Regions from separate parts of the Rhodoferax fermentans genome, predicted to be linked through region 2. Evidence: riboswitches for the same ligand, from Rfam matches in the RefSeq annotation. Region 2 holds a riboswitch; the other holds the start of a gene.
What was found. A riboswitch is a leader RNA that binds a small molecule or an ion and turns the genes downstream of it on or off. The one in region 2 is predicted to bind S-adenosylhomocysteine.
Positions count from the first base shown of each region.

Region 1: another riboswitch for S-adenosylhomocysteine. It lies ahead of RF819_RS13390 (vitamin B12 dependent-methionine synthase activation domain-containing protein); the one in region 2 lies ahead of ahcY (adenosylhomocysteinase).

Region 1 is NZ_MTJN01000002.1:2,842,805-2,858,695, forward strand. It holds gene glcE (glycolate oxidase subunit GlcE) at 1-136, opposite strand, end outside; gene RF819_RS13345 (SMP-30/gluconolactonase/LRE family protein) at 266-1,234, opposite strand; gene RF819_RS13350 (glycerate kinase type-2 family protein) at 1,298-2,584, opposite strand; gene amt (ammonium transporter) at 2,860-4,431, opposite strand; gene glnK (P-II family nitrogen regulator) at 4,465-4,803, opposite strand; gene RF819_RS13365 (YifB family Mg chelatase-like AAA ATPase) at 5,057-6,592, shown strand; gene RF819_RS13370 (CDP-alcohol phosphatidyltransferase family protein) at 6,623-7,234, opposite strand; gene RF819_RS13375 (ATP-binding cassette domain-containing protein) at 7,227-7,871, opposite strand; gene RF819_RS13380 (ABC transporter permease) at 7,873-9,492, opposite strand; gene RF819_RS13385 (ABC transporter substrate-binding protein) at 9,601-10,791, opposite strand; gene RF819_RS13390 (vitamin B12 dependent-methionine synthase activation domain-containing protein) at 10,834-13,689, opposite strand; S-adenosyl-L-homocysteine riboswitch at 13,715-13,785, opposite strand; gene RF819_RS13395 (sensor domain-containing diguanylate cyclase) at 14,099-15,793, shown strand; gene RF819_RS13400 (Gfo/Idh/MocA family protein) at 15,853-15,891, opposite strand, start outside.
Region 2 is NZ_MTJN01000002.1:1,373,550-1,389,440, reverse strand. It holds gene RF819_RS06755 (glycogen/starch/alpha-glucan phosphorylase) at 1-1,379, opposite strand, end outside; S-adenosyl-L-homocysteine riboswitch at 1,546-1,657, shown strand; gene ahcY (adenosylhomocysteinase) at 1,734-3,215, shown strand; gene RF819_RS06745 (TlyA family RNA methyltransferase) at 3,338-4,222, shown strand; gene metF (methylenetetrahydrofolate reductase [NAD(P)H]) at 4,297-5,136, shown strand; gene sstT (serine/threonine transporter SstT) at 5,578-6,831, opposite strand; gene RF819_RS06730 (L-serine ammonia-lyase, iron-sulfur-dependent, subunit alpha) at 6,913-7,182, opposite strand; gene RF819_RS06725 (HD-GYP domain-containing protein) at 7,307-7,567, shown strand; gene RF819_RS06720 (mannose-1-phosphate guanylyltransferase/mannose-6-phosphate isomerase) at 7,666-9,126, opposite strand; gene RF819_RS06715 (nucleotidyltransferase family protein) at 9,168-10,271, opposite strand; gene galE (UDP-glucose 4-epimerase GalE) at 10,320-11,336, opposite strand; gene RF819_RS06705 (M20 aminoacylase family protein) at 11,472-12,686, shown strand; gene RF819_RS06700 (MurR/RpiR family transcriptional regulator) at 12,752-13,600, opposite strand; gene zwf (glucose-6-phosphate dehydrogenase) at 13,616-15,070, opposite strand; gene RF819_RS06690 (ABC transporter substrate-binding protein) at 15,453-15,891, shown strand, end outside.

The sequences.
Region 1 (15,891 bases), 1.5 Mb from region 2:
CGCTGGTGTCGAGTAACTCACCTTGCAGCAGCTCGCCATAAAAATCCTTGCTGCCGTGGCCCCGGATGCGCAGTGGTGTGTGGGCTGCGGCGGCGGCGCGGATGGTGTCGATCAGGGCGGGCAGGGTGTCGGTCATGGCAGTGCGGGCAGGAAAAGGTGGCCCATGTTAGGGCCAAGTCCTGACGGCAGGCTTGAATTTTTTGAAACGTCTGTGTTCGAAAAATTGTCAAACTCCCGCCGCCCCCAATGCTGCGGCCGAGCCGACTCAGTCGCGGAAAAACTGCACCGGCAGCCCGGCCACCGCCACCCGCATTGCCACCACCTGGCCCGACAACGGGTAGGTGGCCAGCTCGTCGGCAGGGCGGTTTTTGCTGGCGCTGGTGAGGTACAGGGTTTTGAGGTCTTCGCCACCAAAACAGGGCATGGTGGGGCAGACCAGCGGGGTCGGGATGTCGGCCAGCAGGCGGCCATCCGGCGAAAACTGGCAGACGCGCTGGCCTTCAAACATGGCGACCCAGTAGTTGCCCGCCACGTCGACGGCGGCGCCATCCGGGCGGCCACCGTAGACCAAGGGTGTGGCGGCCGTGCCTGGCCAGCCTTCGGGTTTGGGCTCAAAGCTGGCAAACACCCGCTGTGCTGACATGGCGCCGCTGCTGGGCTCAAAGTCCCAGGCCCAGACCGTGTGGCTGGGGGAGTTGGCCCAGTACAGGGTGCGGTTGTCGGGGCTCCAGGCCAGGGCGTTGGCGGTGGTGAAGCTGCCGTTGGGGGCGATCTTGCAGCTGATATGGACCTGGCCCGGGTGCTCGGGGTGCTGGGTGTCCAGGCAATAGAGGCCCACGTTTTTGAGCTGGCGCGTCTCGTCCAGGGTGCCGATCCAGAGGCGACCCTGGGCGTCACATTTGCCGTCGTTGGCGCGCATTTGGGTGGGGTCGTAGTCCAGCGTGGCCAGCAGTTGTAACTCACCACCCCATTCGCGGGCGCGGAACACGCCGTGGCGCAGGGCGATCACCAGCCCGCCGCTGGCAGCAGGCGCGATACAGCCGGGCTCGCAGGGCAAGTCCCAGGTGTCGACCGTGCCCATGTAGGTGTTGGCGCGCAGCACCTGGCGGCCCGGGATGTCGAGCCAGTACAACATCTGCTCTTGCGGGTGCCAGAAGGGCGACTCACCCAATTGGCAACGGTGGGGGGCGACGGTTTGCCAAGTGGCTGGGTGCTCGGGGACGGAAGGATTCATGTGGGGCAGAGTGGCATCAAAGGGAGGTGCCATTGTGCCCGGCAAACCGCGGCCTGTAGCGGTTCAGGCCGTGGGCGGGTTGATCAGAATCGCGCGGAAATCGTTCACATTGGTCAGTGTGGGCCCGCAGACCACCGAGTCGCCCAGCGTCTGGAAAAAGCTGTGGGCGTCGTTGTTGTCCAGGTAACTGCGCGGGTTCATGCCCAGCGCCCAGGCACGCGCCAGGGTGTCGGGGGTGAGCAGGGCACCTGCAATCTCCTCGGCACCGTCGACGCCGTCGGTGTCTGCCGCCAGCGCGTAGACCCCCGGGGTGCCTGCCAGTGCGATGCCCAGCGCCAGCAAAAACTCCACATTGCGCCCGCCCCGGCCTGTGCCGCGCAGGGTCACCGTGGTCTCACCGCCGCTCAGCAACACGCAGGGCGCGGGGAACGGCTGGCCCTGGCGGACCACTTGGTGGGTCAGGCCCGCCAGCACCTTGGCCACATCGCGCGACTCGCCCTCCAGGCTGTCGCTCAGGATGTGGGGCGTGAACCCGGCTGCCTGGGCCACCTGGGCTGCCGACTGCAGGGCGATCTGCGGTGTCGTGACCAGCTTGACCACACTGTGGGCCAGACGCGGGTCACCGGGCTTGATGGTTTCCCCCGCGCCACTATCGAGCAATGCGCGTGCTGCCGAGGGGAGCTTGATCTGGTAACGCTGGACGATGGCCAGCGCATCGGCGCAGGTGCTGCTGTCACCCACCGTGGGGCCGGAGGCGATGTCCATCGGGTTGTCGCCCGGCACGTCCGAGATCAGCAGTGTGAGCACTTTAGCCGGGTGGCAGGTCGCGCCTAGGCGGCCCCCCTTGATGTCTGAGAGGTGGCGGCGCACACAGTTCATCTCAGAAATGCTGGCGCCGCTGGCCAGCAGGGCGGCATTGACCGCCTGTTTGTCTTGCAGCGTCAGACCCTCACCCGGTGCCACCAGCAGGGACGAGCCACCGCCCGAGATCAGCGCTATCACCAGATCGTCAGCTGTCAAACCGGTGACGAGGTCGCGCAGACGTTGTGTGGCCTGCAGTCCGGCAGCATCGGGCACCGGGTGGGCGGCCTGCACAATCTCGATACGCTGACAGGGCACCTCGTAGCCGTAGCGGGTGATCACCAGGCCCTCGAGGGGGCCAGGCCAATGGTCTTCGAGCGCACGCGCCATGGCGGCCGAGGCTTTGCCCGCACCGATCACGATGGTGCGGCCCTTGGGTGGCGGCGGCAGATGGGGTGGCAGGCATAACGCGGGCTGCGCGGCGGCCACGGCGGCATCGAACATCTGGCGCAGCAGGGCGCGCTGCTGGGTGACTGGGCTGGGCGTCATGGGCGGTTGGGGTGGGCTTTGGCAGATAAACTGCGTTTATACGCCAAATGGGCTTGTAGCCCTTTTTCCATATGGGGTGGCAGCTACAAATCCAGAAGCGATTTGAGGGGTGGCGTTGGCGCCAAGCGGTGCCAAAGAAGCGCGCTGGGTGGCATGGGGCCTGAACAGACCAAAAAAAACCCACCGGGGTCGCAAACACCCGGTGGGCCAACTCTCTAGGAAGCACTCAAAAAATACCCGTTGCAGGCAGTTGGCCTGCAACCATCAGACAGACCTTAGCGGCCGTAGGCAGACTCGCCGTGGGAGGTGATGTCCAGACCTTCGCGTTCGCTTTCTTCGCTGACACGCAGACCAATGGTCATGTCCACAATCTTGTAGGCCACGAACGACACCACACCCGACCAGATCACGGTGGTCAACACCGCCTTGGTTTGCACCCAGACTTGGGCTGCGATGGAGTAGTCGGCCGATGTCACCATGGTGGCCGTGACCCAGTCGGCCACGTAGCCGGGGCCGCCCAGAGCGGGGCTGTTGAAGACACCGGTCAGGATGGCACCCAAGATGCCGCAAACACCGTGCACACCGAACACGTCCAGCGAGTCGTCAGCGCCCAGCAGTTTCTTCAGGCCATTCACACCCCACAGGCCGGCAAAGCCAGACAGGAAACCAATCACCAGCGCACCACCGATACCGACGTTGCCGGCAGCGGGTGTGATGGCAACCAAACCCGCCACACAACCGGAAGCCGCACCCAGCATGGAAGCTTTGCCGCGCATCAGGGTTTCACCGATACACCAGGCCAGGATGGCCGCAGCGGTAGCACCAAAGGTGTTGATGAAGGCCAGGGCGGCGAAGCCGTTGGCTTCCAGAGCGGAGCCAGCGTTGAAGCCAAACCAGCCCACCCACAGCAGGGACGCGCCGACCATCGTCAAAGTCAGGCTGTGAGGCGCCATCGACTCTTTGCCGTAGCCAATACGTTTGCCAACCATGTAAGAACCCACCAGGCCAGCCACAGCAGCGTTGATGTGCACCACCGTACCACCCGCGAAGTCCAGCGCACCCCACTGCCAGATCATGCCGGCTTTGCTGGTCATTTCTTCAGCCACGGCGGCGGCGCTGTAGGCATCCGGGCCCATCCAGAACCAGACCATGTGGGCAATCGGTGCGTAGGCAAAGGTGAACCACAAGACCATGAAAGCCAACACTGCAGAGAACTTCATACGTTCGGCAAAGGCGCCCACGATCAGGGTACCGGTGATACCGGCAAAAGTAGCCTGGAAGGCGGCGAACACAATCTCAGGAATCACCACGCCCTTGCTGAAGGTGGCGCCATTGGCAAAGGTGCCTGCAGCGTTGTCCCAGATGCCCGACATGAACAGCCGGTCAAAGCCACCAAAAAACGAGTTGCCCTCGGTGAACGCCAAGCTGTAGCCGTAAATGAACCACAACACCACAATCATCGAGAAGGTCACCATGACCTGCATCAGCACCGACAGCATGTTCTTGGAGCGGACCAGGCCGCCGTAGAACAGCGCCAGACCGGGCACCGTCATCAAAATCACCAACAGGGTGGAGACCATCATCCAGGCGGTGTCGCCCTTGTTTGGAACAGGTGCGGGTGCGGCAGCGGGCGCAGCAGCTTCGGCGGCGGCCGGGGCCGCAGCGGCGGCTGCAGCAGGTGCCTCGGCAGGCGCAGTGGCCGCCGGAGCAGCGGCGTCAGGAGCGGCCGGTGCAGCGGTGGTGGCAGCAGCTTCAGAGGTGGGGGCGGCGGGCGCTTGTGCCAAAGCAACGGTGCCGCCAAGCAACAAGCTCATGCCCAACGCAAGGGATGCAAGTAGTTTTTTCATGTTGTGGATCTCGTGTGAAGTGAGAAGTGGGCGTCAGAGCGCTTCCTTGCCGGTTTCGCCGGTGCGGATGCGGATCACCTGCTCAACCGGTGTGACAAAAATCTTGCCATCACCAATCTTGCCGGTGCGTGCTGCGCCTTCGATGGCTTCGATGACCTGGTCGAGCATCTCGTCAGACACGGCGGCCTCAACCTTGACCTTGGGCAGAAAATCCACCACATACTCTGCACCCCGATACAGTTCGGTGTGTCCCTTTTGGCGACCAAAGCCTTTGACTTCGGTAACGGTGATGCCCTGCACGCCGATGGAGGAGAGCGCTTCGCGCACCTCATCGAGCTTGAAGGGTTTGACAATTGCAGTGACAAGTTTCATGAGTTCTCCTTGGCTTGGAAAGAGTGGGTCACACTCGGCGGGTTCAGAGTCATCGGCCTCTCCAACAAGTGGGTTGACGAGCAAGTAAAGCAGGGTTCGTGCCAGACGCCCGGATTGGCCTGGCTGGAGCCTTGCAAATCAGCACGAGATCTGTGGGTTAAGATATCTGTATAAATAACCAGTAAGCACCAGCATGGTGCATCAATCGGATGCGTGGCCTGTTGACAGCGCACCGTTTTAGTCAGGAGGTTTCATGAGTCTGTCTTTGGTGCAAAGCCGGGCCCTGCTGGGCCTGGATGCGGCCGCCGTGACGGTCGAAGTCCACTTGGCCAACGGTTTGCCGAGTTTCACCTTGGTGGGTTTGGCTGATGTTGAGGTGAAAGAAGCGCGTGAGCGGGTGCGCTCGGCCATCCAGAACTCGGGGCTGGAGTTTCCGAGCAACAAAAAAATTGTGGTCAACCTGGCGCCAGCCGATTTGCCCAAGGACTCGGGCCGGTTTGATCTGCCCATAGCGCTGGGCATTCTGGGCGCCAGTGGCCAGATTGATACTGCGGCGTTGGCGGGCTGGGAGTTTGCTGGCGAGTTGTCACTGTCGGGTGAGTTGCGCCCGGTGCGGGGTGCGCTGGCCATGAGCCTGGCCCTGCATGGCAGTGGTGTGGTCACCCAGCTGGTGCTGCCACCCGAGAGCGCCGAAGAGGCCGCCCTGGTGCCCAGTGCCCAGGTGTACCGCGCCCGGCATTTGCTCGATGTGGTGCAGCATTTTTTACCGACCACTTCAGAAAACAGAGCAGCTGAGCCAGGTGAAGGTTGGGCTAGAGTCGATTCTGTGCCTTGTGTGCAAGCGGCTGACTACCTCGATCTGGCCGATGTCAAAGGCCAGCTTGGGGCCAAACGGGCGCTTGAGATTGCTGCCGCCGGTGGCCACAGCCTGCTGTTGATGGGGCCACCGGGCTCGGGCAAATCGATGCTGGCGCAGCGTTTTGTCGGTTTGCTGCCGCCCATGACCACCGATGAGGCCTTGCAAAGTGCCGCTGTCGCCAGCCTGGGCGGGCGTTTTTCGCTGGCCAGCTGGGCGCGTCGGCCCACCTGCCAGCCGCACCATACCGCGAGTGCTGTCGCTTTGGTCGGTGGCGGATCACCGCCGCGTCCCGGAGAGATTTCGCTGGCGCACCACGGGGTCTTGTTTCTGGACGAATTTCCGGAGTTTCCCCGCGCCGCTTTGGAGGCGCTGCGTGAGCCGCTGGAGACCGGCACCATCACCATCTCGCGGGCGGCGCGGCGCAGTGAGTTCCCGGCGCGTTTCCAACTGATTGGTGCGATGAACCCCTGCCCCTGTGGTTACCTGGGCTCCAACCAGAAGGCCTGCCGTTGCACGCCCGACCAGGTGGCGCGTTACCAGGGCAAACTCAGCGGTCCGCTGGTGGACCGCATTGACCTGCATGTGGAGGTGCCCGCCGTGACGTCCAACGAGCTGATGCAGACGCCGCCGGGTGAAGCCAGTGCCGTGGTCCAGGCCCGTTGTATGGCCGCACGTGAACGCGCCATCACCCGCCAGGGCAAGCCCAACCAGGCCTTGCAGGGGCAGGAAATTGACCAGTTTGTGCTGCTGGACGAGGCTGCTGCCAAGTTCTTGAACGTGGCCGCCACCCGGCTGGGCTGGTCGGCACGCAGCACCCACCGGGCGCTCAAGGTGGCGCGCACCATTGCCGACCTGGCCGGTGCACACAGCACCCAGGTCACCCATGTGGCCGAGGCCATGCAGTACCGCCGGACGCTGAAGTCAGCCTGACGCCACCCCAGATGCCTGCCTCTTGAATGCTCAATCTGGCCTGAAAGTGCGGATGCCTGCGACGATGCGGGTCACTGTGGTCAGCGCACACAAGGCCGCAAAACCGTAGGCCAGCGGTGCAAACCAGCTGGGCGCCAGGCACATCAGCGTGAACACGGCCATGGTTTCCACACTCTCGGTCAGGCCCCCCAGGTAATACAAACCTTTGCTGGGGTAGGCCTCGCTGCTGATCTGGCGTTTGGCCGCCAGCACCGCAAACGCCAGAAAGCTGCCTGCCGTGCCCACAAAGCTGTAGATCAGCACCGCAGCGGGCAGCGCGTTGGCCATCGGGTCTGCCAGCGCAAAGGCCAGCGGAATCGATGCGTAAAACAGGAAATCGAGCGTGATGTCCAGAAACGCGCCACGGTCGGTCGGCCGCGTCAGGCGCGCCACCGTGCCGTCCAGACCGTCCGCCAGCCGGTTCAGCGCCATGGCCGCCAGCGCCCACAGCGGGTGGCCCAGCGTTATCAGCGGCAGTGCGAGCAAGCCCAGGGCAAAACCGATCCAGGTGAGTTGATTGGCCGACCAACCACGGCGCACCAAGTGCGTGGCGACCGCTGTCAACGGGCGTTTGAGCAGCGCGTTCAGGGCACGGTCAAACATGGTCTGGCTGCCAATGGCTGATGTCCAACACCCGCCCGCCCGGCGGCACATCGGCCACGTCGTGGGTGACCAACAGGGTCGGGATGCCCAGACGGGTGATTTGTTCAAACACCAGACTGCGAAACTGCTCCCGCAGCACCGCGTCCAGCCGCGAAAACGGTTCATCCAGCAACAGCGCCTGCGGTTGCGCCAACAGCGCACGCAGCAGGCTCACCCGGGCGCGCTGGCCACCTGAGAGTGTGGCCGGGTCGCGGTCGTGGAACCCCGCCAGGCCAACCTCGGCCAATGTCTGTTCGGCCCGCTCACGGCGTTCTGCGCCGCGTTGACCAGCGGGCAGGGCAAAGGCCAAGTTCTGGCCCACGCTCATATGTTCAAACAACAAATCGTCCTGGAACAGGATGCCAATGCGGCGCGCCTCAATCGGCAGGTTGTGCACAGGGCGGTCGTTGAGCCAGAGTTGCCCCTGGGCGTTAAACGCCGGTGCCAGATCCCCGAGCAGCCAGCTCAGCAGGGTGGATTTGCCCGAGCCGGAGACGCCGGTCAGCGTCAGGATCTCCCCCGGCTGGATACTCAGATGTAAGTTTGAGAGCAGCGCTTGGCGCCCCAGAAACAGGTTCAGGTCAACAATTTTGAGCATCTCAGCGCACCCCCTTGCGGTTGCGGCCCCAGGCGCTTGCCAGAGTGGTTGCCAAAACAAACGCGGCCAAAGGCAGCGCCACCTGTAACAGGGCTTGCACCGCCAGCACCTGGCGGCTGCCTCCCGCACTCAAGGCCACCGCCTCGGTGGTGACCGTATCAAAACGTCCTGCGCCCGCAAACAGCGTGGGCAGGTATTGCGCCACACTCACTGCGAACCCGACCGCCCAGGCCGCCAGCATGGGGCGCAGCAGCAGCGGCCACTTGACGCGTAAACAGGCTTGCAGTGGCGAGCAACCCAGCGCACGGGCACTGGTCATCAGCCGGGCGTCAAAAGCCCGGTAGGTACCCACCAGCGTGAGCAACATGTAGGGCAACACCCACAGCAGGTGGCTCCACACCAGCGCCAGCGCCGTGGCGTCCAGCTGCAAGCGCAACAGCGCCGCGTATTGCGCCGCCACCAGTGGCAGTGTCGGAACAATCAGCGGCAGGTACAACACCGCGTTCCAGCGTTGTGGCCCCCATTCCAGCCAAATCAGCACCACGGGCAGGCTCAGCAGGCTCACTACCAGCGCCAGCCAGAGGGTGGTCCAGAATGGCGCGAGCTTGGCACTGCGCCAGGCATCCCAGGACAGCCCATCGGGCCAAAGCGCCGGGAAAAACCAGCTGTCTGCCACCGACCAGAGTACCAACACAGCCAACACCGCATAACTGATGGCCAACAGCGGTGTCTGCCACGGCCAGGGGTGTTGCACATCAGCCCGACGCTGCCCGCTGGGGTAGGCCCGCCAACGCCGCAGCAGCCACCATACGCCACAGGCCAGTGCGCTGATGACCCCAAACAACAGCAACAGCGCTAAGGCCGCTGCACCACCTTGCGCTTGCACGCTGGTATCTGGGTCACTGAGCCAGTGCCAGGTCAGCACCGCCAGGGTGGGGGGAGTGCCCGGCCCCAGAATCAGCGCCATGTCCACCACCGACAAGCTGTAGGCCAGGGCCGCCGCCAAGGGCCAGCGCAGTCGGGGCAGCAGCTGCGGCCACAATACCTGGCGCCAGGTTTGTGCCGGGCTGTAACCCAGTGAACGCGCCACCGCGAGTTGCCGTGTCACCGCCTGTTCACCCAGCAGCGCCGCCAGCACCCACAGCAGAAACCAGCTTTCCTTGAGTGCCAGCGCCAGTGCCAAACTCAGACCATACGGGTCTTGCACCGTGACCCAGTCCGGTGGGCTGGTCCATGATAAAAACAGGCCTGCAGCCCTTGCCAACCAACCGGAAGGTGCTATCAAAAAAAACAGGCCCACAGCAAACGCCACATGCGGCACAGACAGCAACACAGGCAGGCGCTGCTGCAGGCGCTGCCAGGTGGGACTGGGGTAGAGGCGAGTGGCCAACCCGGCGGTGATCAGCCCCGCCAGCAAGGTGCCCAGCAGCGCCGACACCAGCGTGGCAGACACCGCTTGTGACCACTGCGGATCACTCAGCAAGGTTTGCCACACCACGATCTTGAAACTGGGGCCCAGTGCCCAGTACAGGCCCGGCAGCAGCGGCACAAACACCAGCCCGACCAGCGTCAGTGCCAGCAGCTGGCCCCACCCGCCAAGGCGCAGCTGGCGTGTTTCCATCAACGGGAGCTGTGGCATCGGGGTGGTCATGCGGCTGTCACGGGCTGCGCCCAAACGCTGGGCGGCCCATCCAACCCGGTCTGGCGTTCTGTGGCCTGGACCAGGCGCTCAGCGGGCGCCGTAACGCTTGAGCCACTCGGTCTCCAGCGCCTCAACCCAGCTGGCATGGGGTTCGGCCAGGGTCGGCACGGACTCTGCCAGTGCGCCCGGTGCCTTGTTGCGCATGAGCGCTTGCACGCCAGCAGACAATTTGCCCAGGTCCAACACGCTGCCATCTCCCCAGATCCGGGTGTCGGCTTTGTGTGCCTGGGCTTCGGGCGAGAGCAAGAAGTTGGCAAACACCTGGGCACCGGCTTTGGCGCGCGCGTTGGACGGGATGGCCAGGAAATGCACATTGCCAATGGTGCCGCGTGTGAAGCCGAAGCTGTAGGCCGTTGGGGGTAACTGGCGGCTGCTGATCAGGTTGGCGGCTTCGTTGGGGTTGAAGGTCAATGACAGCTTGAGTTCACCATCAGCCAGCATCCGGTGCATGGCCGCCGCACTGGCCGGGAAGCTTTTGCCAGCGCGCCAGGCCAAGCTGTGCAACTCGTCCAGATAGGCCCACAACGCGGGGGTGGCGCTGGCAAAGGCCTGAGGTGTCACAGCCTGTTGCAGCAGCGCCGGGTTGGGGGCGAGCTCCAGCAGCAGCTGTTTGACGAAAGTGGTGCCGTGAAAGTCCGGCGGTTTCGGGTAAGTCACCCGGCCCGGGTTGGCCTTGGCAAAACGCAGCCACTCGGTCGCTGAGCGCGGTGGCGTGGGTGTGACTGCCTTGTCGGAGATGAAGGTCAACTGCGCGGTGCCCCAGGGCGTTTCATACCCCTCTGTGGGCACCGAGAAATCACTGCGAACTGGTTTGTTGAGGTCTACCAGCCCCCAGTTGGGCAAACTCTCTGCCCAAGGGCCATACAGCAGGCCAGCTTGTTTGAGGCTGCGGAAATTCTCGCCGTTGACCCACATCAGGTCCACCGAACCATGGTTGTTGCGACCCGCCGCCACCTCGGTCTGAATCCGCTTCACCACCTCGGCCGCGTCGTTGATCTTGACGTGTTTGACGGTGACGCCATAACGGCTCTGCACCTCTTTGGCCGCCCAGTCGATGTAGCTGTTGATGGCCTCACCACCGCCCCAGGCGTTGAAATACACCGTCTGGCCCTTGGCCTGGGCCTCGGTCTGGGACCAGTCGGCTGCCAACACCGGAGCACACCAACCCAAGCCGAGGGCCAGGGTGCTCAGGGTGGTAGCGAGTTTGGCGAGTGTCATTCTGCGCGGTCCTTCACAAGGCTAGGGGTTTGTGGGCGAGGTTTACAGATTGGGCGCCAGCAGGCGCTGCAGGTCTTTGGCCTCCAGGCCACGGCGCTGTGCCATGTCCTGCAACTGGTCGTCACCGATTTTGCCCACGCTGAAATAACTGGCCTGCGGGTGGCCGATGTAGAAGCCGCTGACACTGGCGGCCGGGCTCATGGCCAGGCTTTCGGTCAGGCTCATGCCAATGTCTTCACATTGCAGCAGCGCAAACATCTCTTTTTTGACGCTGTGGTCGGGGCAGGCCGGGTAACCCGGCGCCGGGCGGATGCCGCTGTATTTTTCGGCAATCAGCTCCTGCGGGCTCAGGGCCTCAGACGGCGCATAACCCCACAAATCGGTGCGCACCCGGTGGTGCAGGTACTCGGCAAAAGCCTCGGCCAGCCGGTCGGCCATGGCCTTGAACAGGATCGCGCTGTAGTCGTCATGGGCGGCGATGAACTGCTGCTCTTTTTTCTCGACACCCAGGCCGGCGGTCACCGCAAACACACCGACATAGTCCTGCAGGTGAGGCGATGTAACACCAGACGATGCTGGGTCTTGTAAGCCTTTTGGGCCTGTAGCCCTCGTATCTTCTGGGTTGGATGCTGCGTTGTCAGTAGCAATGTCTTTGGGGGCCACAAAGTCCGCCAGGCAGCGGTTGGGCAGGTAACTGCCATCGTCTTCCTGCTCGCGGGCGGCTTGCTGGCGCAGTCCGTACCAAGTCAGGGCGACAGTGCTGCGGGTTTCGTCGGTGTAGAGCACGATGTCGTCACCCACCGCGTTGGCCGGGTACAGGCCCACCACCGCGTTGGCGCTGAGCCAGCGGCTTTCGATGATTTTCTTGAGCATGGCCTGGCCGTCGGCGTAGACCTTTTTGGCCTCGACCCCGACCACCTCGTCGTCCAGAATCGCCGGGAACGGCCCGGCCAGGTCCCAGGTCTGGAAGAATGGGCCCCAGTCGATGTAACGGGCCAGTTCCGCCAGATCGAAATTCTTGAACTCACGTCGGCCAATGAACTTCGGCTTTGTTGGCTGGTAGGCCGCCCAGTCGATCGGGGTCTTGTTGGCGCGTGCCTTGGCCAAGGGCCACAACGGTGTCTGTTTTTTGTTGGCGTGTTGCTGGCGCACCTTGTCGTAGTCGGTCTGCAACTCGGCCACAAAGGCGCTGGCTTGTTCACCCAGCAGGCTTTGCGCCACACCCACGCTGCGAGAAGCGTCGGGCACATAAACCACCGGGCCTTCGTAATGTGGCGAGATCTTGACGGCGGTGTGTACTCGGCTGGTGGTGGCGCCGCCAATCAGCAGCGGGATCTTTTTGATGCGGAAGTAGTCGTCCTTCTGCATTTCACCGGCCAGGTACTGCATTTCTTCCAGGCTCGGCGTGATCAGGCCCGATAGACCGATGATGTCGGCCCCCTCGGCCTTGGCGCGCGCCAGGATCTCATGGCAGGGCACCATCACGCCCATGTTGACCACATCAAAGTTGTTGCATTGCAAAACCACGGTGACGATGTTTTTGCCGATGTCGTGCACGTCGCCCTTGACGGTGGCAATCACGATCTTGCCCTTGGTTTGCACGTCGCGGCCAGCGGCCTCGTCGCGGCGTTTTTCTTCTTCAATATAAGGAATCAGGTGCGCTACCGCCGACTTCATGACCCGCGCTGACTTGACCACCTGCGGCAGGAACATCTTGCCCTGGCCAAACAGGTCACCGACGATGCTCATGCCCGCCATCAACGGGCCTTCGATCACATGCAACGGGCGGCCACCTTTGGCGACGATGGCCTGGTAAGCCTCTTCGGTGTCTTCGACGATGAAGTCGGTGATGCCGTGCACCATGGCGTGGCTCAGGCGCTGCTCCACCGTGACCGGCTGCTCCGGTGTGCCGCGCCATTCGAGTTTTTTGCTTTCGTCCTTGGCGCCGCTTTTGGCGGTCTCGGCGATCTCGACCAGGCGCTCACCGGCGTCGGCGCGGCGGTTCAGCACCACGTCTTCGACCCGTTCGCGCAGGATAGGCTCAAGATCGTCGTAGACACCGACCATGCCGGCATTGACGATGCCCATGTCCATGCCCGCTTGGATCGCGTGGTAGAGAAACACGGTGTGGATGGCTTCGCGTACCGGGTCGTTACCGCGGAAGGAAAAGCTCACATTCGAGACGCCACCGCTGACCTTGGCGCCCGGCAGGTTCTGTTTGATCCAGCGGGTGGCTTCGATGAAGTCGACCGCGTAGTTGTTGTGCTCCTCGATGCCGGTGGCAATCGCGAAGATGTTTGGGTCAAAAATGATGTCTTCCGGCGGGAAACCCACCTCGTCCACCAGGATGCGGTAAGCGCGTTCACAGATCTCGATCTTGCGCTCATAGGTATCGGCCTGGCCCTGTTCGTCAAAGGCCATTACCACCGCTGCGGCACCATAACGGCGCAGTAATTTGGCGTGGTGTTTGAAGGCGTCGACACCTTCCTTCATGCTGATCGAGTTGACCACCGCTTTGCCCTGCACGCAGCGCAGGCCGGCCTCGATGACACTCCACTTGCTGGAGTCAATCATGACCGGAACCCTTGATATGTCTGGCTCGGACGCTATTAAATTCAGGAACTTCACCATGGCCGCCTGGCTGTCGAGCATGGCCTCGTCCATGTTGATGTCGATGATCTGGGCGCCGTTTTCCACCTGCTGGCGCGCCACACTCAGTGCCTGGTCGAACTCACCGTTGAGGATCATGCGCGCAAAAGCCTTGGAGCCGGTCACATTGGTGCGCTCACCCACGTTGACAAAGGTGGCGCTTGGCGCCGCGTCAGCCGCTGCGGCGATGCCAATGGTCAGAGGCTCCAGGCCGGACAGTTTGAGGGGGGGGACAACAAAATCGGACATGCAACTCACCTGTGAAATTCATAAAGTCAGGTGAGCGTCGTTGTGTATATCCAAGCCTGACGGGTTGTGTGGCCCGCTGCAACGCTCCTTGGAAGGCGCCGATTTTAGCGGCGAGCTCCTTCACATCACACGCAAGGTGTTGCGGCCCCAAGTTCCGCTCCGGGATGGTCGGGGCGCCCGCCTGTGTGATGGTGCATCAACCCTTGCCAGCCATGGCTTGGTTTGGGCGAACTGAACACAATGGTGCCCCAAAGCGGGTTGGCAGGTAAGATGTGCGCCCTGTCAAACTGCCCGTCCTTGCCCTGAGCCGTGGTGTGGTGTGTGAATGTCTTACCCGGACCTGTGTCCGCTTTGAGAGGCTTGTTGGATGAACTTGTATTCGTCGTTGACGTTGCGTCAGTGGCTGACTGTGCCCTTCACTGTCCTGATGGTCGGTGTGGTGGTGCTGACGGGCGCCTTGTCGTACAGCACCGGCAGCCAGGCGGTGAATACGGTCTCGCAACATCTGCTGCAGGAGATGGTGGCCCGCGTGGGCCAGGCTGTTAACAGGCATGTGGTGGGGTCCGCTGCGGTGCTGGAGGCGGCTTTTCCCACAGGCTTGGAGGTGCCCGATACCATTGACGCCGAGTTGGACACCTTGCGCACCCGGTTCTGGATCGCCACCTCTTTACACACCGACCCCAACAACTTTGTCTATTACGGCAACCAACATGGGCAGGCCATTGGTTTGTTGCGGCTGAGTTCCGACGAGGCAGAGCTGCGCTACAAGTTGCGGGCTGATGAGTTTCGTGGTTTCAGCCGTTTCAGCGGGATCAATGGTGCGTTGGGGCCAAAAACGTTCGAAAAAAAGCTTTTTGATCCGCGCGAACGACCCTGGTACAAGGCAGCAGAGCGCAGTCTGTCGTCGGCCTGGAGCGCGATCTACATCGACTTCACCACCGAAGAGCTGGTGGCCACCCGTGCCCGGCGGGTGCTCGATGCCCAGGGTGAATTGCAAGGGGTGGTGGCCACCGACATCTCGTTGCAGCGGCTGAACCTGTTTGTCAGCAACCTGCCCATCAGCAGCCATGGTGTGGCCTTCATCATCGAGCCCGATGGCAAATTGATAGCCTCCTCCAGCGGACCCAATATCAAACGTCTTCCTGGCGGGGGCAGTGAGCGCCTGATGGCCATCGACAGTGTCAATCCCTTGCAACGGGCGGCCTACCAGCAGGTCCGGGATCGGCTTCAGTCGGCCAGTCTGGGTGTTGGTCCGCGTGCGCTGGCTTTTGACGGGCCGAACGGCGAGACGGTTGAAATGGCGTTTGATCGTGTGCTGGACCAGGCAGGCCTGTACTGGTTGATCGTGGTGGCCGTCCCGCGTAGTGATTTCATGCAGGGCATCACTGCCAATATTTTTCGGACCGCCTTGATCGGATTGCTGGGGGTGATCGCTGCGGTGGTTCTGGGTTGGCGCATTGTGGGTTGGGTGGACCGTGACATCAAACGCCTGACCGAGGCGGCAAAGCTGGTGGGCGAGGGGCGCCTGGGGGCACCGCTGGAGGTGTATCGCAATGACGAAATTGGGGTGCTGGCCAGCACCTTCCGCAAGATGCAGTACCGGCTGCGCACCGATGTGCTGACTGGTCTGAGCAACCGTGAGATGTTGTTGCACAGCATCACACAACGCATTGAGCACAAACGTCGCGAGCGGGACGCCTTGTCGTTTGCCCTGTTGTTTGTGGATCTGAATAACTTCAAGCTGATCAATGACCATCTCGGGCATGACGCCGGTGACCGGGTGCTGATGGAGATTGCCACGCGCCTGAGCAAGGTGGTGCGTCCCGGAGATGTGGTGGCGCGTTACGCCGGGGATGAGTTTGTGCTGCTGATCAATGACATTCCGTCGCGCCAGGTGGCGGATCAGGTGCGTAGGAAGCTGGAGGCGACCCTGCTCGAGCCGGTGCAGCAGGTGGATTTGGGCTCGGTCCCCGATGGCGCCGGATTCGGTGGGGCGGTGGGTCTGGCGATGTACCCGATGGACGGTGACACAGCTGAGCTGTTGATCGCACGGGCTGACCAGGAAATGTACGAACGTAAACGGGCCTGGCGGCTGGACGCCTGACCCGTCTGGGATTGGCTGCGTTTGGGCCGCAGCTAAGCGCGACCCGATTGCTCAGGTGTTCAGACCTGTTCCCACTGCCCGCTCTGGTCCGACTTGAA
Region 2 (15,891 bases):
TTGGTGAAGCGGTGTGGCCACAGGGATGCAAAGTCGGTGAAGATGGTGCGCACCAGCAACTCAGAGTGCAGGGCCGACACCCCGTTGATCTGATGGCTGCCCACCACACTCAAGTGCGCCATACGCACGCGGCGCTCACCGGTCTCGTCAATGAGCGACAGGCGTTTGAGGAACTCCTGGTCACCCGGGCGAAAACGCGCTGCCTGATCCAGAAACTCCTTGTTGATGCGAAAGATGATTTCCAGGTGGCGCGGCAGCACATGCTGGATCAGCGACACCGGCCAGGTTTCGAGCGCCTCGGGCATCAAGGTGTGGTTGGTGTACGAGAATGTTTTGCCACACAGTGCCCAGGCTTTGTCCCACAGCATGTCGTGTTCATCACACAAGATACGCATCAACTCGGCCACACCAATGGCGGGGTGGGTGTCGTTGAGGTGGATGGCCACATGCTCCGCCAGGTTGTCCAGGGTGTGGTGCTCATCCAGGTGCCGTTTGATCAGATCCTGCATGGATGCGGCGACAAAGAAATACTCCTGCTTGAGCCGCAACTCACGCCCGGCCGGGGTGCTGTCATTGGGGTAGAGCACCCACGAGATGTTCTCGTACTCGTTTTTGGCCGCCGCCGCGCGGGCGTAGTCGCCGGTGTTGAAGGCGCCCAGATCGATGTGGTCAGGCGCCACCGCCTTCCACAGGCGCAGCGTGCTGACTTTGTGGGTGCCGTGCCCTGGCACCACCATGTCGTAGGCCTTGGCCGCCACTTCACCCGCATGTTTCCAGACCACCTTGCCATCCTCATGGGCGACCCAGCCACCAAAACGCACCGGGTAGGTGAGTTCGGCCCGGGGGAACTCCCAGGGGGTGCCGTCTTTGAGCCAGGAGTCAGGGTATTCCACCTGGTTGCCGCCCTGAATCTCCTGCGCAAACATGCCGTATTCGTATCGGATGCCATAACCAAACGAGGGCAGGCCGAGGGTGGCCATGGAGTCGAGGAAACAGGCCGCCAGGCGACCCAGGCCACCGTTGCCCAAGGCGGCATCGGGTTCACATCCGGTCAGGTCTTCCAGGTTTTTGGCGTGTTGCAGCGCTCCGGCCGCCGCACCCTCGGTGAGATTGAGCGCAGCCAGGGCGTTGGACAGGGTGCGCCCCATCAGGAATTCCATCGACAGGTAGACCACCCGTCGGGCCTTGTGTTTGCGTTCTTCCCGCTGGGTGTGCACCCAGCGCTCGGACAGTTGCGCCCGTGCCACTTGCGCCACGGCCTGCATCATCTCGCTGCTCGACGCAGCCCCGGGATCTGCGCCGACCGTGTGCAGCAAATGGCTGTTGATGTCCTTGCTGATATCGGGGCTTTGGGGTTTGGCGGAGGTGTTCAAGGGCATTCCTTTGGTGGTTTAACGAACGGGTTCGTTTGAGGGGCTATTTTGCACGCTGAGAATCACAAATCACGCACAGAAGTTACTGAGTGGTTACCTAGCAATTTGCCGGCCAGTTTGCGAGCCTCTGGGTGAGCCTGTGCGCTGGTGTGCCAAATACCTATAATCGCGCACTTCCGAGGAGCGTTGCAACTCACATGATGGCTGTTTTGTCACCATGCTGAGTGAGGCTCGGACCCCGCTGTTGTTTTTTGCACAGCGTTTCACAACGGCGCTCACCCACCGTTCGTGTGTGGTGAGTCTTTTTCCCAGATTCACTTCTCACGGCGGTGCTTGTCACCTTAACTTTTGGAGTGAACCATGAGCGCTAAAAAACCTGTTGCAAGCAAACCCGCAGCCAGCAAACCTGCCGCCAGCAAACCTGATTACGTGATCGCCGACATCGGCCTGGCCGCCTGGGGCCGCAAGGAACTCAACATCGCCGAGACCGAAATGCCTGGCCTGATGGCCATCCGTGAAGAGTTTGCCAAAGAGCAGCCGCTCAAAGGTGCACGCATCACCGGCAGCCTGCACATGACGATCCAGACCGCGGTGTTGATCGAAACCCTGACCGCCTTGGGCGCGCAAGTGCGCTGGGCCTCGTGCAACATTTTCTCCACGCAAGACCACGCTGCTGCGGCCATCGCCGCCCAAGGTGTGCCGGTGTTTGCGATCAAGGGTGAAACCCTGGCCGACTACTGGGACTACACCCACCGTATTTTTGAATTCGACGGCAAAAAAGGCACAGCCGCCGAAGGCCCGAACATGATCCTCGACGACGGTGGTGACGCCACCTTGCTGATGCACCTGGGCACCAAGGCCGAGAAGAACCCCAAGTTGCTCGACAACCCCACCAGCGAAGAAGAAACCTGTTTGTATGCCGCCATTAAGGCCAAGCTCAAGCAAGACCCGACCTGGTACAGCCGCCGCCTGAAAAACATCATCGGCGTGACCGAAGAAACCACCACCGGTGTGCACCGTCTGAACGACATGAGCGCCAAGGGTGAACTGATGCTCCGCGCCATCAACGTCAACGACTCGGTGACCAAGAGCAAGTTTGACAACCTGTACGGTTGCCGCGAATCTCTGGTGGACGCCATCAAACGCGCTACGGACGTGATGATCGCGGGCAAGGTCGCCTGTGTGGTCGGTTACGGCGACGTGGGCAAGGGTTCCGCCCAAGCGCTGCGTGCACTGTCGGCTCAAGTTTGGGTGGTCGAGATCGACCCGATCAACGCGCTGCAAGCCGCGATGGAAGGTTACAAGGTTGTTACCACCGAATATGCCGCTGACAAGTGCGACATTTTTGTGACCTGCACCGGCAACAAAAACGTTATCACCTACAAACACATGGAGGCCATGAAAGACCAGGCCATCGTCTGCAACATCGGTCACTTTGACAACGAAATCGACGTGGCTTCGCTCGACAAATGCAAGTGGGAAGAAATCAAGCCGCAAGTGGACCATGTGATCTTCCCGGCCAAGGGCAAGAAGCCGTCCAAACGCATCATCCTGTTGGCCAAGGGCCGTCTGGTGAACCTGGGCTGTGGCACCGGCCACCCGAGCTTTGTCATGTCGTCCAGCTTTGCCAACCAGACCATTGCGCAGATCGAGCTGTTCACCAAACCCAAGGCCTACAAGGTTGGCAAGGTGTACGTGTTGCCCAAGCTGCTCGACGAAAAAGTGGCACGCCTGCACCTGAAAAAAGTCGGCGCGATGCTCAGCGAGCTGACCGACGAACAAGCCGCCTACATTGGCGTCGACAAAGCCGGCCCGTACAAGGCCGACACGTATCGGTATTGAACCACCCCCGAAGCGCCTGCGGCGCTTCCCCCTCAAGGGGGCGATACCAGCCGATCGGCGAAGCCGGTTCGACGGTATCCCACGGTTGAAGGGCGAGGCTGTGGTGTTTAACTTGGAGATGTATGCGAATTGACCAACTGCTGGTGCAACGTGGCTTGGCCAGCACCCGATCCCAGGCCCAGCGCCTGATTTCGGGTGGGGTGCAATGGTTACACGGCGACGTGTGGCGCAAGGTGGCCAAAAATGGCGACGATGTGCCACCAGATGCCGAGCTGCAGTTGCTGGACGACGCCGAGGCACGTTATGTGTCGCGCGGTGGCCTCAAGCTGGAGGCGGCGCTTAAACACGTTGGCCTGTCGGTGGCCGGCCTGCAATGCCTGGACGTGGGCCAAAGCACCGGTGGTTTCACCGACTGCCTGCTGCAACACGGCGCAACGTTCGTGGTGGGGGTGGATGTGGGCACTGCCCAGCTGCACCCCCAGTTGCGTGCCGACCCGCGGGTGTTGTGTGTCGAGGGTGTCAATGCGCGCGCACTCGATGCTGCTGATTTGGTAGCTGCTTACCAAGACAGCACGGGGGCTGAGGGCCAGTTTTATCTGGAAGACGACGACCTGGACGACGAAGCCGCGGCAGCGCGTGAACCGCATGAGGTGGACGACGACACCGCATCGGCAGAGAGCGACTTTGTCCCCGAGTTTGACCTGATCGTGGCCGACCTGTCCTTCATCTCGCAGACCCTGGTGTTGCCCGCCGTGGTGCCACTGCTCAAGGCCGGGGGCACGCTGCTGACCCTGGTCAAGCCGCAGTTTGAATTGCAACCCGGCCAGGTCGGCAAGGGTGGCATTGTCAAAGACGCAGCCATGTATGCCCTGGTCGAGCAGCGTCTGCGCGACAGCTGTGCCGAGCTGGGCCTCACGGTCACCCACTGGTTTGATTCATCGATAACAGGCGGTGACGGCAACCGCGAATTTTTCATCTGCGCCCGCCGCTCGGGTGCGGCTGAGTAACTTGAAATCTTGTGACCCGCTGCCCGCCACCCTGGGCTGACAGCGCGGTTCACACCACTTTGTAAAGGCGTGTCATGACCGCTTCTTCACGACTCCCTGTCAGCATTGAATTTTTCCCGCCCAAAACCCCTGAAGGCGTGGAAAAGCTGCGTCTGGTGCGCCAGGCCCTGTATGCGCTGAAGCCCGAGTTTTGCTCGGTGACCTTTGGCGCGGGCGGCTCCACCCAAGAGGGCACTTTCAACACCGTGCGCGACATCCTGGCCGAAGGCGCCTCAGCCGCGTCCCACTTGTCGTGTATCGGCGCCACCCGCGCCGGTGTGCGCGAACAGCTGGCCACCCTGCAAGCCATGGGTGTCAAACGCCTGGTGGCCCTGCGCGGTGATTTGCCCAGTGGTTATGGCGCGGGCGGTGAATTCCAGTACGCCAGCGACCTGGTGGCCTTCATCCGTGCCGAGACCGGTGACAGGTTCCACATCGAGGTGGCGGCCTACCCCGAAATCCACCCCCAGGCCAAGTCGCCCGAGAGTGACCTCCAGGCCTTTGCCAGCAAGGTGCAGGCCGGTGCCAACTCGGCCATCACCCAGTATTTCTACAGCGCCGATGCCTACTTCCGTTTTGTCGAAGACGCCGACGCGCTGGGTGTGCAGGTGCCGGTGGTGCCGGGCATCATGCCGATCACCAGTTCCACCCAATTGATGCGTTTCAGCGACGCCTGCGGCGCCGAGATCCCACGCTGGATCCGGCTGCGCCTGCAAGGTTTTGGCGACGACACCGCCTCCATCAAAGCTTTCGGTCTGGATGTGGTAACCGACCTGTGTGAACAGCTTCGCGCCGGTGGTGCGCCATCGCTGCACTTCTACACCATGAACCAGAGTGCTGCGGTGTTGGAGATCTGTGACCGGTTGGGGCTTTGATCTTGTTTTGATAGCTGGTAGCCCTTGATTTATAAGGGCTAGAGGCTGTTTTGGCCATGATTCCCTGTCTGCATGCCTCTTGCGGCTTGGCAGATGATTTTGGGCGATTGTGGTGGCTGGGAATGGGTTGGGGCGGCGGCCTCAACCTGCCAAAGGCCCAGAAAACGACGTTTCGGCGCAGCCAAATCGGCCGCCACCCCAACCCATCCCCTGCAGGCGAGCGGCGGTGATGCTCGGACGAGGGCACCCGATTTCATGACGCCACCGAAGTCTGGTTGGTGGCGGAATCGGGTACTTAGGGTTGCGGCTCCATAACAGTCATTCCGCCCCAAATTCAGGTGCGTTGTCCGGCGATCGTGACGCTCGCCTACGGCACCGGATTGCGTGCCAATGAAGTGATCTTATTGACGTCGCCCGATCAATCGCTCTCCGCACGGCAATTCAACCGTGCTGTTGACTTGTGCTCGCCAGTTGCAACGGTTCACCCGTTTCAGCGGTACAGCCGGCAGCGGTGAGCAGCACATCGGTGGAGGAGTTCAGGGCGGTCTCGGTCGAGTCCTGTATCACGCTGATGACAAAGCCGATCGCCACCACCTGCATGGCCACATCGTTCGAAATGCCGAACAGCGACGTGGCCATCGGGATCAGCAGCAGCGAGCCGCCCGCCACCCCTGACACGCCGGCGGCGGCGAACGAGGACACGACGCACAGCAGTAGCGCGGTCGGTACATCGACATGAATGCCCAGTGTGTGCGTGGCGGCCAGGGCCATCACCGAGATCGTGATGGCTGCCCCGGCCATGTTGATCGTGGCGCCCAGCGGAATGGTGATCGAATAGGTGTCCTCGTGCAGGCCCAAACGCTTGCACAGTGCGAGGTTGATCGGGATATTGGCTGCCGAGCTGCGGGTGAAGAAGGCGGTCACGCCGCTCTCACGCAAGCAGGTGAAAACCAGGGGATAAGGATTGCTGTGAATCTTCCAGAACACGATCAGCGGGTTGATCACCAGCGCCACAAAAAGCATGCAACCGACGAGGACCAGCAGCAGATGCGCGTAGCCCAATAAGGCACCCAAACCCGATTCGCCCAGCGTGCCAGCGACCAGACCAAAGATACCCAGCGGCGCCAAACGGATGACCGTCTGCACGATGCGGGTCACCGCGTCGGCCAGGTCGTTGAGCGTCGTCCGCGTGGCAGCACTGGCGTGGCGCAGCGCCATGCCAAGGGCGACCGCCCACGCCAGGATGCCGATGAAGTTGCCTTCCAGCAGGGCTTTGACCGGACTGGTAAATATGCTCAGCAACAGGTTTTTGAGCACAACCACGATGCCACTCGGTGGTGTGCCAGCGGCCGGCGGTGCGCTCAGGACCAGCGTGGTTGGAAAGCTGAAGCTGGCGATGACGGCCACCGCGGCAGCGGCCAGCGTGCCAACAACATACAACATCAGGATCGGGCGAATATGGGTCGGCTGACCATGTTCGTGACTGGAGATGGCGGCCATCACCAGGATGAACACCAGGACTGGCGCGACCGCCTTCAGGCTGGAGATGAAGAGGTCGCCCAGTATCGCGACGGATGGGGTCGCACCGGGTGCGATCAGGGCCAGGGCGATGCCCAGGACCAGGCCGATCGCGATCTGGGCAATGAGGCTCAGGCGCATCAGTCGCTGCAGAGCCGTGGGGTTCGTGTTTTTCATGAATGAATCTCTTTGTGGGTAACTTGGTTGGTATGAAGGGGGGGCCCGGGCGGGGCTGCACGGGGCGCGAGGGTGGCGTTCTCAGCACTCGGGGAGGCTGACGGCGAGACTGCCGTGGGAGATTTCCTTGTATTTGTCCAGCTCGTCACGGCCAGTGTCGCGCACAGCAGGGATCACCTGGCCGAATGAGATGGCGTGCGCACCATCACCACGCAGCGCGAGTTGTGCGGTGTTGGTCATCTTGACAGAAGCCATCGCGCAGGTCGGTCCGACCTCAATCTGGCAGCCGACTGCGGCGGCGGGCAGAAAGCTGTCCATGTCGCGTGAGCCGCTGCGGGGTATGAAATTCATGTAGTACTGAAGCACGGGCGAGATGATACCGGCCGCGCCGACCGAGATCCTCGACAAGCCCGGCCCGCTGACATCGGTCAAGAGGTTCATCATCCGGCAGCATCCTTATTGATCGCAGCGGATTTTGTCGACGGTGCCAGGCCTGGGAGCCGTCAATACCTGGGCCTCGCAACACCATGAACGTTTTGACGGGAAGGGCTATCCGTTCCGATCACACGACCTCTCCTTCAGTTCACGCATCGTCGCGGTGGCAGATGTGTTGACTGCCATCACTGACAACCGTCCCTGGCGCAACGGCAGGACGAACGCACAGTGTCTGGCGGTGCTCGACAAATTGCTCTTCGATGGCACCCTCGCCCGCATGGCGCGACCTGATCCGGCATAAGATGCCGGTTGTTGAATAAATCAGCCTCTAGCCCTTATTCAATAAGGGCGGATAGCTATAAATGAAGTAGCGGCCCAAAGAGCCCCGGGCCACACCTATTAGCGCCCGTACACATCCTCAAAGCGCACGATGTCATCCTCGCCCAGGTAAGAGCCGGACTGCACCTCGATCATCTCCAGCGCCACCCGGCCCGGGTTCTCCAGGCGGTGGGTGGTGCCCAGCGGGATGAAGGTGGACTGGTTTTCCGAGAGCAAAAACACCTCTTCGCCTTTGGTGATGCGTGCTGTGCCGCTGACCACAATCCAGTGTTCGGCGCGGTGGTGGTGCATCTGCAGGCTCAGCACACCACCGGGTTTGACCACAATGCGTTTGACCTGGAAGCGCTCGCCCCGGTCCACACCGTCGTACGAACCCCAGGGCCGGAACACCTTGCGGTGGATGCTGCCCTCGGGGCGCTTTTGGGCCTTGAGCTGGTCCACAATTTTTTTCACGTCTTGCGTCTTGTCCTTGTGCGACACCAGGATGGCGTCAGCGGTTTCGACCACCACCAGGTCACTGACACCGACACAAGCCACCAGGCGGCCTTCTGACAGGGCCAGGGTGTTCTCGCAGTCCTGCAGCAGCACATCACCCTGCACCACGTTGCCCGACGCGTCCTTGGGCAGCACCTGCCACAACGCGTCCCAGGCGCCCACGTCAGACCAGCCTGCGTTGAGCGGCAGCACCACCCCGGCAGGCAGTGTGCTGCTGCTGGTGTTGGCGGCAATGCGCTCCATCACCGCGTAGTCGATCGAGTCGCTCGGGCAGGCGGCAAACAGCTCTTTGCCCACGCGCACAAATTCGCCATCGGTCTGGCCGACCTCCCAGGCGCTCTGGCAAGCCGCCAGGATGTCGGCACGGCAGACCCCCAGGGCTGAGAGCCAGACCGAGGCGCGCATCATGAACAGGCCGCTGTTCCACAGGTAGTTGCCCGCGTCCAGGTAAGACTGGGCGGTGGTTAGGTCGGGTTTTTCAACAAAACGGGCGATGCTGCGCGCGGCGGCGTCGGCGCTGCCAAACGGCTCACCGGTCTGGATGTAGCCATAACCGGTTTCAGGTGCGTCAGGGGTGATGCCAAAGGTGACCACTGCGCCTGCGTCGGCCAGTGCCGCACCCCGGCTGACCACATCCTGGAACGCTGCCACGTTGGTGATGACATGGTCAGCTGGCATCACCAGCAGCACCGGGTCTGCTCCACCTTTGCTAGCTGCTAACGCAGCCAGTGTCAGGGCTGGGGCGGTATTTCTGCCACAAGGCTCGAGCACCACGGTGCCACTTTCACCGAGCAGGCGCAGCTGCTCAGCAATCACAAAACGGTACTCTTCGTTGCACACCACCATCGGTGTGGTCAGGCTCACGCCCGGGGTGCCGGTGACGCGGCGCACGGTGGCTTGCAGGAGCGAGTCCTGGCCAACCAGGCTCAGCAACTGTTTGGGGTATTTTTCGCGGGACAGGGGCCACAGGCGGGTGCCGGAGCCACCGGACAAAACCACGGGCTGAACGAGGACAGGTGTGTTCATACGGTAAGACGGATGGATGTGAATGTTCAGAGGACCTGGGCTCAGGCGCGGGAGTCGCCCCAGCGCAATTGCGCGGTTTCATCACCGCGGTAGAGGGTTTCGCCGGACTGGTCGACACAGTAGGTGGGCGAGACGATCATTTCCTTGAAGGTCATGTCGGCGGCAATGCGGGTGTATTCGAACAGGATGCTGCGCACCACCTTGGCGCCTGAGCGGATGTGGCAGCCGTGGCCGATCCAGCTCGGGCCAATGATGCTGGCGCCGGGTTCGATGCGCACGCTCGAGCCAATGTAGACCGGGCCTTCGATGGTGACCTGGTCCCAAGGGATTTGGGTGTTCAGACCGACCCAGATGCCGGGTTTGACCTCGCGCCCAGGCATGTTCATCTGCGCCACTTCGCCGCGCAACACACGCTGCAACACCGCCCAGTAGTCGCTCACGCGGCCGATGTCGATCCAGTTGAAAAAACGTTTCTGCGCAAAAAACGGCGCCTTGCTTTCCACCAACTGCGGGAACAGTTGTGAGCCGATGTCATAGACCTGGCCGGGCGGAATCAGCTTGAGCACCTCGGGCTCAAAGATGTAGATGCCGGTGCTGGCGGCCGTGGATTTAGCCTCGGAGGGTTTGGGTTTTTCCTGAAACGACAGGATCTGACCGTTGTCATCGGCCACCACCATGCCGTAGTTCTCCACCTCGCTCAAGGGCACATCGAGTGTCACCACGCTGGCAATCGCGCCTTTGAGTTTGTGCTCGGCGAGCGCCGCGCCAATGTCCAGGTCGATGATCGCATCGCCACACAGCACCAGGGTGGTTTCGTCGAAGAAACCGCTGAAATCCTGGATGCGGCGCATGCCCCCGGCCGAGCCGAAGGGTTTGGGCGTGACCTCGCCGTGTTCGCGCACACCTTCGTAGGCGTAACCAATTTGGACGCCCCAGCGGTGGCCGTCGCCAAAATATTGCTCGATCTTGTGGTGGTTGTAGGCCACGTTGACCATGATCTCCTTGATGCCGTAGCTGGCCAGGTGTTCGATCAGGTACTCCATCACCGGTTTGCCCAGGATCGGGATCATCGGTTTGGGCAAATCCTTGGTGAGTGGTCGTACCCGGGTGCCCTGTCCGGCGGCCAGAATCATGCCTTTAGCCATGGTGAAAACCTCTGCTTGTCATTGTTGAAACTCCCAAAAAAGAAAAAATCAGGCGGCTGGCCCATACCCTTGTGGGTTGGCGCTTTGCCAGCGCCAGCTGTCGGCGCACATGGCCTGCAGGTCACGCTGGGCCTGCCAGCCCAGCAGGCTCTTGGCGTAGGCCGGGTCGGCGTAACAGGCAGCCACGTCCCCCGGGCGGCGTGGTGAAATTTGGTAGGGCACGGGTTTGCCGCTGGCGGCCTCAAAGGCATGCACCATGTCGAGCACGCTGTAGCCGATGCCGGTGCCCAGGTTGACGGCAAAACTTTGGCCATCACGCTGCAAGGTTTGCAGCGCGGCCAGATGGCCCAGGGCCAGGTCCACCACGTGGATGTAGTCGCGCACACCGGTGCCGTCGGGGGTGGGGTAGTCATTGCCCCAGACGTTCAAAAACGCGCGTTTGCCAATGGCCACCTGGGCCACAAAAGGCATCAGGTTGTTGGGCACACCTTGCGGGTCTTCCCCAATCAGGCCGCTGGCGTGGGCGCCCACCGGGTTGAAATAACGCAGGATGCCGATTTGCCAGGAGGGGTCGCTGTGGGCGAGTTCGCGCAGCATGTTTTCGATCACCAGTTTGGTCTGGCCGTAGGGGTTGGTGGCCGAGAGGGGGTGGTCTTCGGTGAGCGGCAGGCGCTGCGGGTCGCCATACACCGTGGCCGAGGAACTGAACACCAGCGTTTTCACGTTACAGGCCTGCATGGCTTCCAGCAGCTTGACGGTGCCCAGCACATTGTTGTCGTAATACCGCAGCGGCTGCGCCACCGATTCACCCACCGCCTTGAGCCCGGCAAAGTGGATGACCGCGTTGGCACCGCTGGCCTGCAGCGCTGTCTGCAGGGCCGCCTGGTCGCGGATGTCCCCCTCGATAAAGCTCAGTTGTTTGCCGGTGATGCGTTCCACCCGGGCCAGCGCCTCGGGCTGGCTGTTGGAGAAGTTGTCAAACACCGTGACCTGGTGGCCCGCGTTGAGCAATTCGACGCAAGTGTGTGAACCGATGTAGCCGGCGCCGCCTGTGATGAAAATCATGATCGGGAGACCTGGAAGTGGGGACCTTTGGAGTTTAGACGGTCTGTGTGACCGTCTTTTGCACCTCACGGCCACCGTGGTGGGCGCCTGTCTTGCGCTACGCTATGCGCCACAAGCAATCTGTTGGAGATGATGATGTCTTTTGTTGTTCATGGCCGTGCGTTTGCGCACATTGCCGCGTTTCATCCCGAAATCACCGCCTTGCGCCGTGATTTGCATGCCCACCCGGAGCTCGGTTTTGAAGAGGTCTACACCGCCGCACGTGTCAAGCAGGCTTTGCAGCTGTGTGGGGTCGATGAGATCCACACCGGCATTGGCAAAACCGGCCTGGTGGCGGTGATCCGGGGCCAGCGCCAGAGCTCTGGCCGCATGATCGGTCTGCGTGCCGACATGGACGCGCTGGCGATGGCCGAGCACAACGACTTTGCCTGGAAGTCGTCCAAGCCTGGCCTGATGCACGGCTGTGGCCACGACGGCCACACCGCGATGTTGGTGGGTGCCGCCCGTTACTTGGCCGAGACACGCCGTTTTGACGGCACGGCGGTGCTGATTTTCCAGCCCGGTGAAGAGGGTTATGCCGGTGCCCAGGAAATGATCAACGACGGGCTGTTTGAGCGTTTTCCGGTGCAGTCGGTTTACGGCATGCACAACTGGCCCGCCATGCGCCCGGGAACCATCGGCCTGAACCCGGGGCCGATGATGGCGGCGGCGGACCGCGTCACGATTGAGATCACCGGCAAAGGGGGGCACGGCGCCCACCCTTACCAGACGATTGACCCGGTGCTGGTGGCCGGCCACATCATCACCGGGGTGCAAAGCATTGTGTCGCGCAATGTCAAGCCGGTGGACAGCGCGGTGATCAGCCTGTGCGCGCTGCAGGCCGGTGATGTGAACGCCATGAGTGTGATTCCCGGCAGCGCCACCCTGGTGGGCACGGTGCGCACCTTCAGCACCGCCGTGCAGTCCCTCGTGGAGCAGCGCCTGCAGGAGCTGTGCAGTGGTGTGGCACAGGCCTTTGGTGCCACTGCCGTGGTGACTTACGAGCGCATGTACCCGGCCACCATCAACACCGCGCCTGAGGCCCGTTTTGCAGGTGATGTGGCCGAAAGCCTGGTGGGTGCGGCGAACCTGGTGCGTGATCTGGAGCCGAGCATGGGTGCCGAAGATTTTTCGTTCATGCTGCGTGTGAAACCCGGCGCCTACATGCGGCTCGGGCAGGGCGCCGAGAACGGCTTGGGCAGCTGTTATTTGCACAACAGCCGCTACGACTTCAACGATGAGGTCTTGCCGCTGGGTGCCGCCCTGCACGCCAGCCTGGTGGAGCAGGGTATGCCGTTGGTTACTGCTTGATGCTGCTTAAAAAATAGCTACTAGCCCTTTATCTATAAGGGCTAGAGGCCAAAAAGTCTTGTAAGCTAGGCGTAGCGCTTGTTGCGCAGGTTGTTCTTCATCTCGCGCAGCAGCGGCTGCAAGGTGTCGCTGCCAATGCGCAGGGCCAGGCAGGTGGCCAGGATGTCGACAATCATCAGGTGCAAGAGGCGCGAGACCATTGGGCTGTAGCGCTCGTAACCCTCCGGGTGGTCGGCGGCCACATGGATGTCGCCAGCGCTGGCCAGCGGTGAGCCGCTGGCGGTGATCACGATGGCGATGGCGCCGTTTTTGCGGGCAATGTCGCAGGCGTCCATCAGGTCGCGGGTGCGTCCCGAGTTGCTGATCACCAGCACACAGTCGCCGCGTTGCATCAGGGAGGCACTCATCACCTGCATGTGGCCGTCGCTGTTGGCCACACCGTGGATGCCCAGGCGGAAGAATTTGTGCTGTGCATCACGCGCCACGATGCCCGAGTTGCCGACACCAAAAAACTCGATGCGCCGCCCGGCGTGGTAGGTGGCTGCGAGGGCGTCCACGGCGCGCTCAATCGCGCTGGCCGAGGCGTCGTTGCGGTATTTGAGGAAAGCCGCCACCGTGTTGTCGATCACCTTGACCATGATGTCGCTGGTCTTGTCGTCGGCGTCCACACTGCGGTGGATGTAGGGCACACCTTCACTGACGCTGCCCGCGAGCTTGTGTTTGAAGTCGCTCAGACCGTCGTAACCCACACTGCGGCAAAAGCGCACCACGGTGGGTTTGCTGACATGGGCGCGGTCCGCTAGCTCACTCACCGGCATCAAGGTGAAGCCGCGTGGGTCACTCAGCACCAGTTTGCCCACCCGTTGTTCGGCGGGTGCCAGAGAGGGCAGGGAAGCACGGATTCGGTCAAGCATGGTCTAACTCCCAAGTCAGCATTCTTCGCTCCAGCAGGAGTCGTCGCGCGCGATCATGGCGCTGGTGGCGCTGGGCCCCCAGGTGCCGCTGGCATAGGGGCGCGGGCCCTGGGCGTCGTTGCGCCAGTGGTCCAGGATCGGTTCGACCCAGCGCCAGGCTTCTTCCTGCTCGTCACTGCGCACAAACAGGTTCAGTCGGCCGTCCATCACGTCAAGCAGCAGGCGTTCATACGCGCCCACACGTTCGGCACCAAAACGTTTGTCAAAGTCCAGGTCCAGGTGCACCGGTGCCAGGTTGTTGGAGTTCTGGCGTTTGTCCTGGGCTTGCGCCAGCAGGTGTAACTCCAGCCCGTCCTTGGGTTGCAGGTTGATCACCAGCCGGTTCGCCATGCCGATCTGCGAGTTGAAGATGGCGTGGGGGGTGGGCCGGAAGTTCACCACAATGCGCGAGTCGCGGCCCGCCAGGCGTTTGCCGGTGCGGATGTAAAACGGCACACCGGCCCAGCGCCAGTTCATGATTTCGGTGCGCAGCGCGACAAAGGTTTCGGTGTTGCTGCTCGGGTTCACACCCAGTTCTTCGCGGTAGCCCGGCACCGCCTGGCCGGCAATGGCGCCGGCGCTGTACTGGCCGCGGATCACGTCCTGCGCCAGGGTTTCCGCCGTCCAGGGTTTGAGCGAGCGCAGCACCTTGAGCTTCTCGTCGCGGATCGCGTCGGCATGGGAGTTGATCGGCGGCTCCATGCCAATGGCGCACAACAGTTGCAGCGCATGGTTTTGCACCATGTCGCGCAGCGCGCCGGTGGTCTCATAAAAGGCACCACGTTTTTCCACACCCAGCTCTTCGGCAATCGTGATCTGGATGTTGGCAATGTGTTCACGCCGCCACAGCGGCTCGAACAAGGCGTTGCCAAAACGCAGGGCAAACAGGTTCTGCACCGCCGGTTTGCCCAGGTAGTGGTCAATGCGGTAGATCTGTTGCTCAGAAAACACCTGGCCCACCGTTTGGTTGATCGCGCGGTTGCTGGCCAGGTCGTGGCCCAGCGGTTTTTCCAGCACGATACGGGTGTGCGGCGTGTTCAGGCCGGCGGCGCGAAGTTGTTCGGCAATGGTGGCGAACAGGTTGGGTGCGGTGGCCAGGTACATCACCACGGTATCGGCCTGGCGCTGGTCCAGTTTGTTTTTCAGGAAGCTGTAGTGCTCGGGCTTGGACAGGTCCATGCTGACAAATTCCAGCAGCGCGGCGAAGCGGTCGAACTCTTCGCTGCTGGGGCGTTTTTCCAGCTCCACGTGGTCAAAACGCGAGGCGATCAGGGCGCGGTAACGCTCGTCGCTCAAATCATCTCGGCCAATGCCAATGATGCGCACACCGGCGGGCAGGGTGCCGTGTTTGAAAGCCTGGAACAAGGCGGGCATCAGCTTGCGCCAGCACAGATCGCCGGTGCCACCAAAAAGAACAAGGTCAAAACTCATAAGTCTGAAGGTGAGAGTGGTCGGATGAGTCGTGACTGTAACTTCGTTTCATCAAAGCTTGTAACCGGGTAACAATTTTGCGCAAGAAGCCCTCGTTGTTGGCGTTTCCCCGATGCGCGTGCCCCAAAAAAGGGATTAAAGTGGTGTCGTCACCAAACGGTAATTTATTTGTAGCGAATCTGTCATGACAACTTGGACCACCAACCTGGGTTTGTTTACCCATCCAGGTGCAGACACCAGGGTGCACATGATTCGGGCTGTTTGGCACCCCGTCGCTTTCCCGGTCCATCTCCCTCCCAAGCGCAGGCCGCTGATGGATGGCACTGTCGCTCTTTGGCCGCAGCAAGACCGGGACGGGGCACGATTTTTTTGAGGAGCTGATATGAAAAAAATGTTCGTTGTGTCGGTGCTGGCCGCTGCCAGTGGGTTTGTTCAAGCGCAAACCGTGAACGTGATTTGTTCGGTGCAAGCCGAATGGTGCAACATGATTGGCACCGTGTATGCCAAAACCACCGGAACCAAAATCAATGTGTCGATGAAGGGCTCCGGTGAGGCGCTGGCCCAGCTGATTGCCGAGAAAGACAACCCCAAGACCGACATCTGGTTTGGTGGCACTGGTGACCCGCATCTGCAGGCCGCCGAGCTGGGGCTGAGCCTGGAGTACAAATCACCGACCTTGCCCCAACTGCAGAGCTGGGCGCAACAGCAGGCACAACAGTCGGGCTACCGCACCGTGGGTATTTACTCCGGTCCGCTCGGTTTTGGTTACAACACCGAGCTGCTGGCCAAGAAAAAAATGCAGCCACCCAAGACCTGGGCCG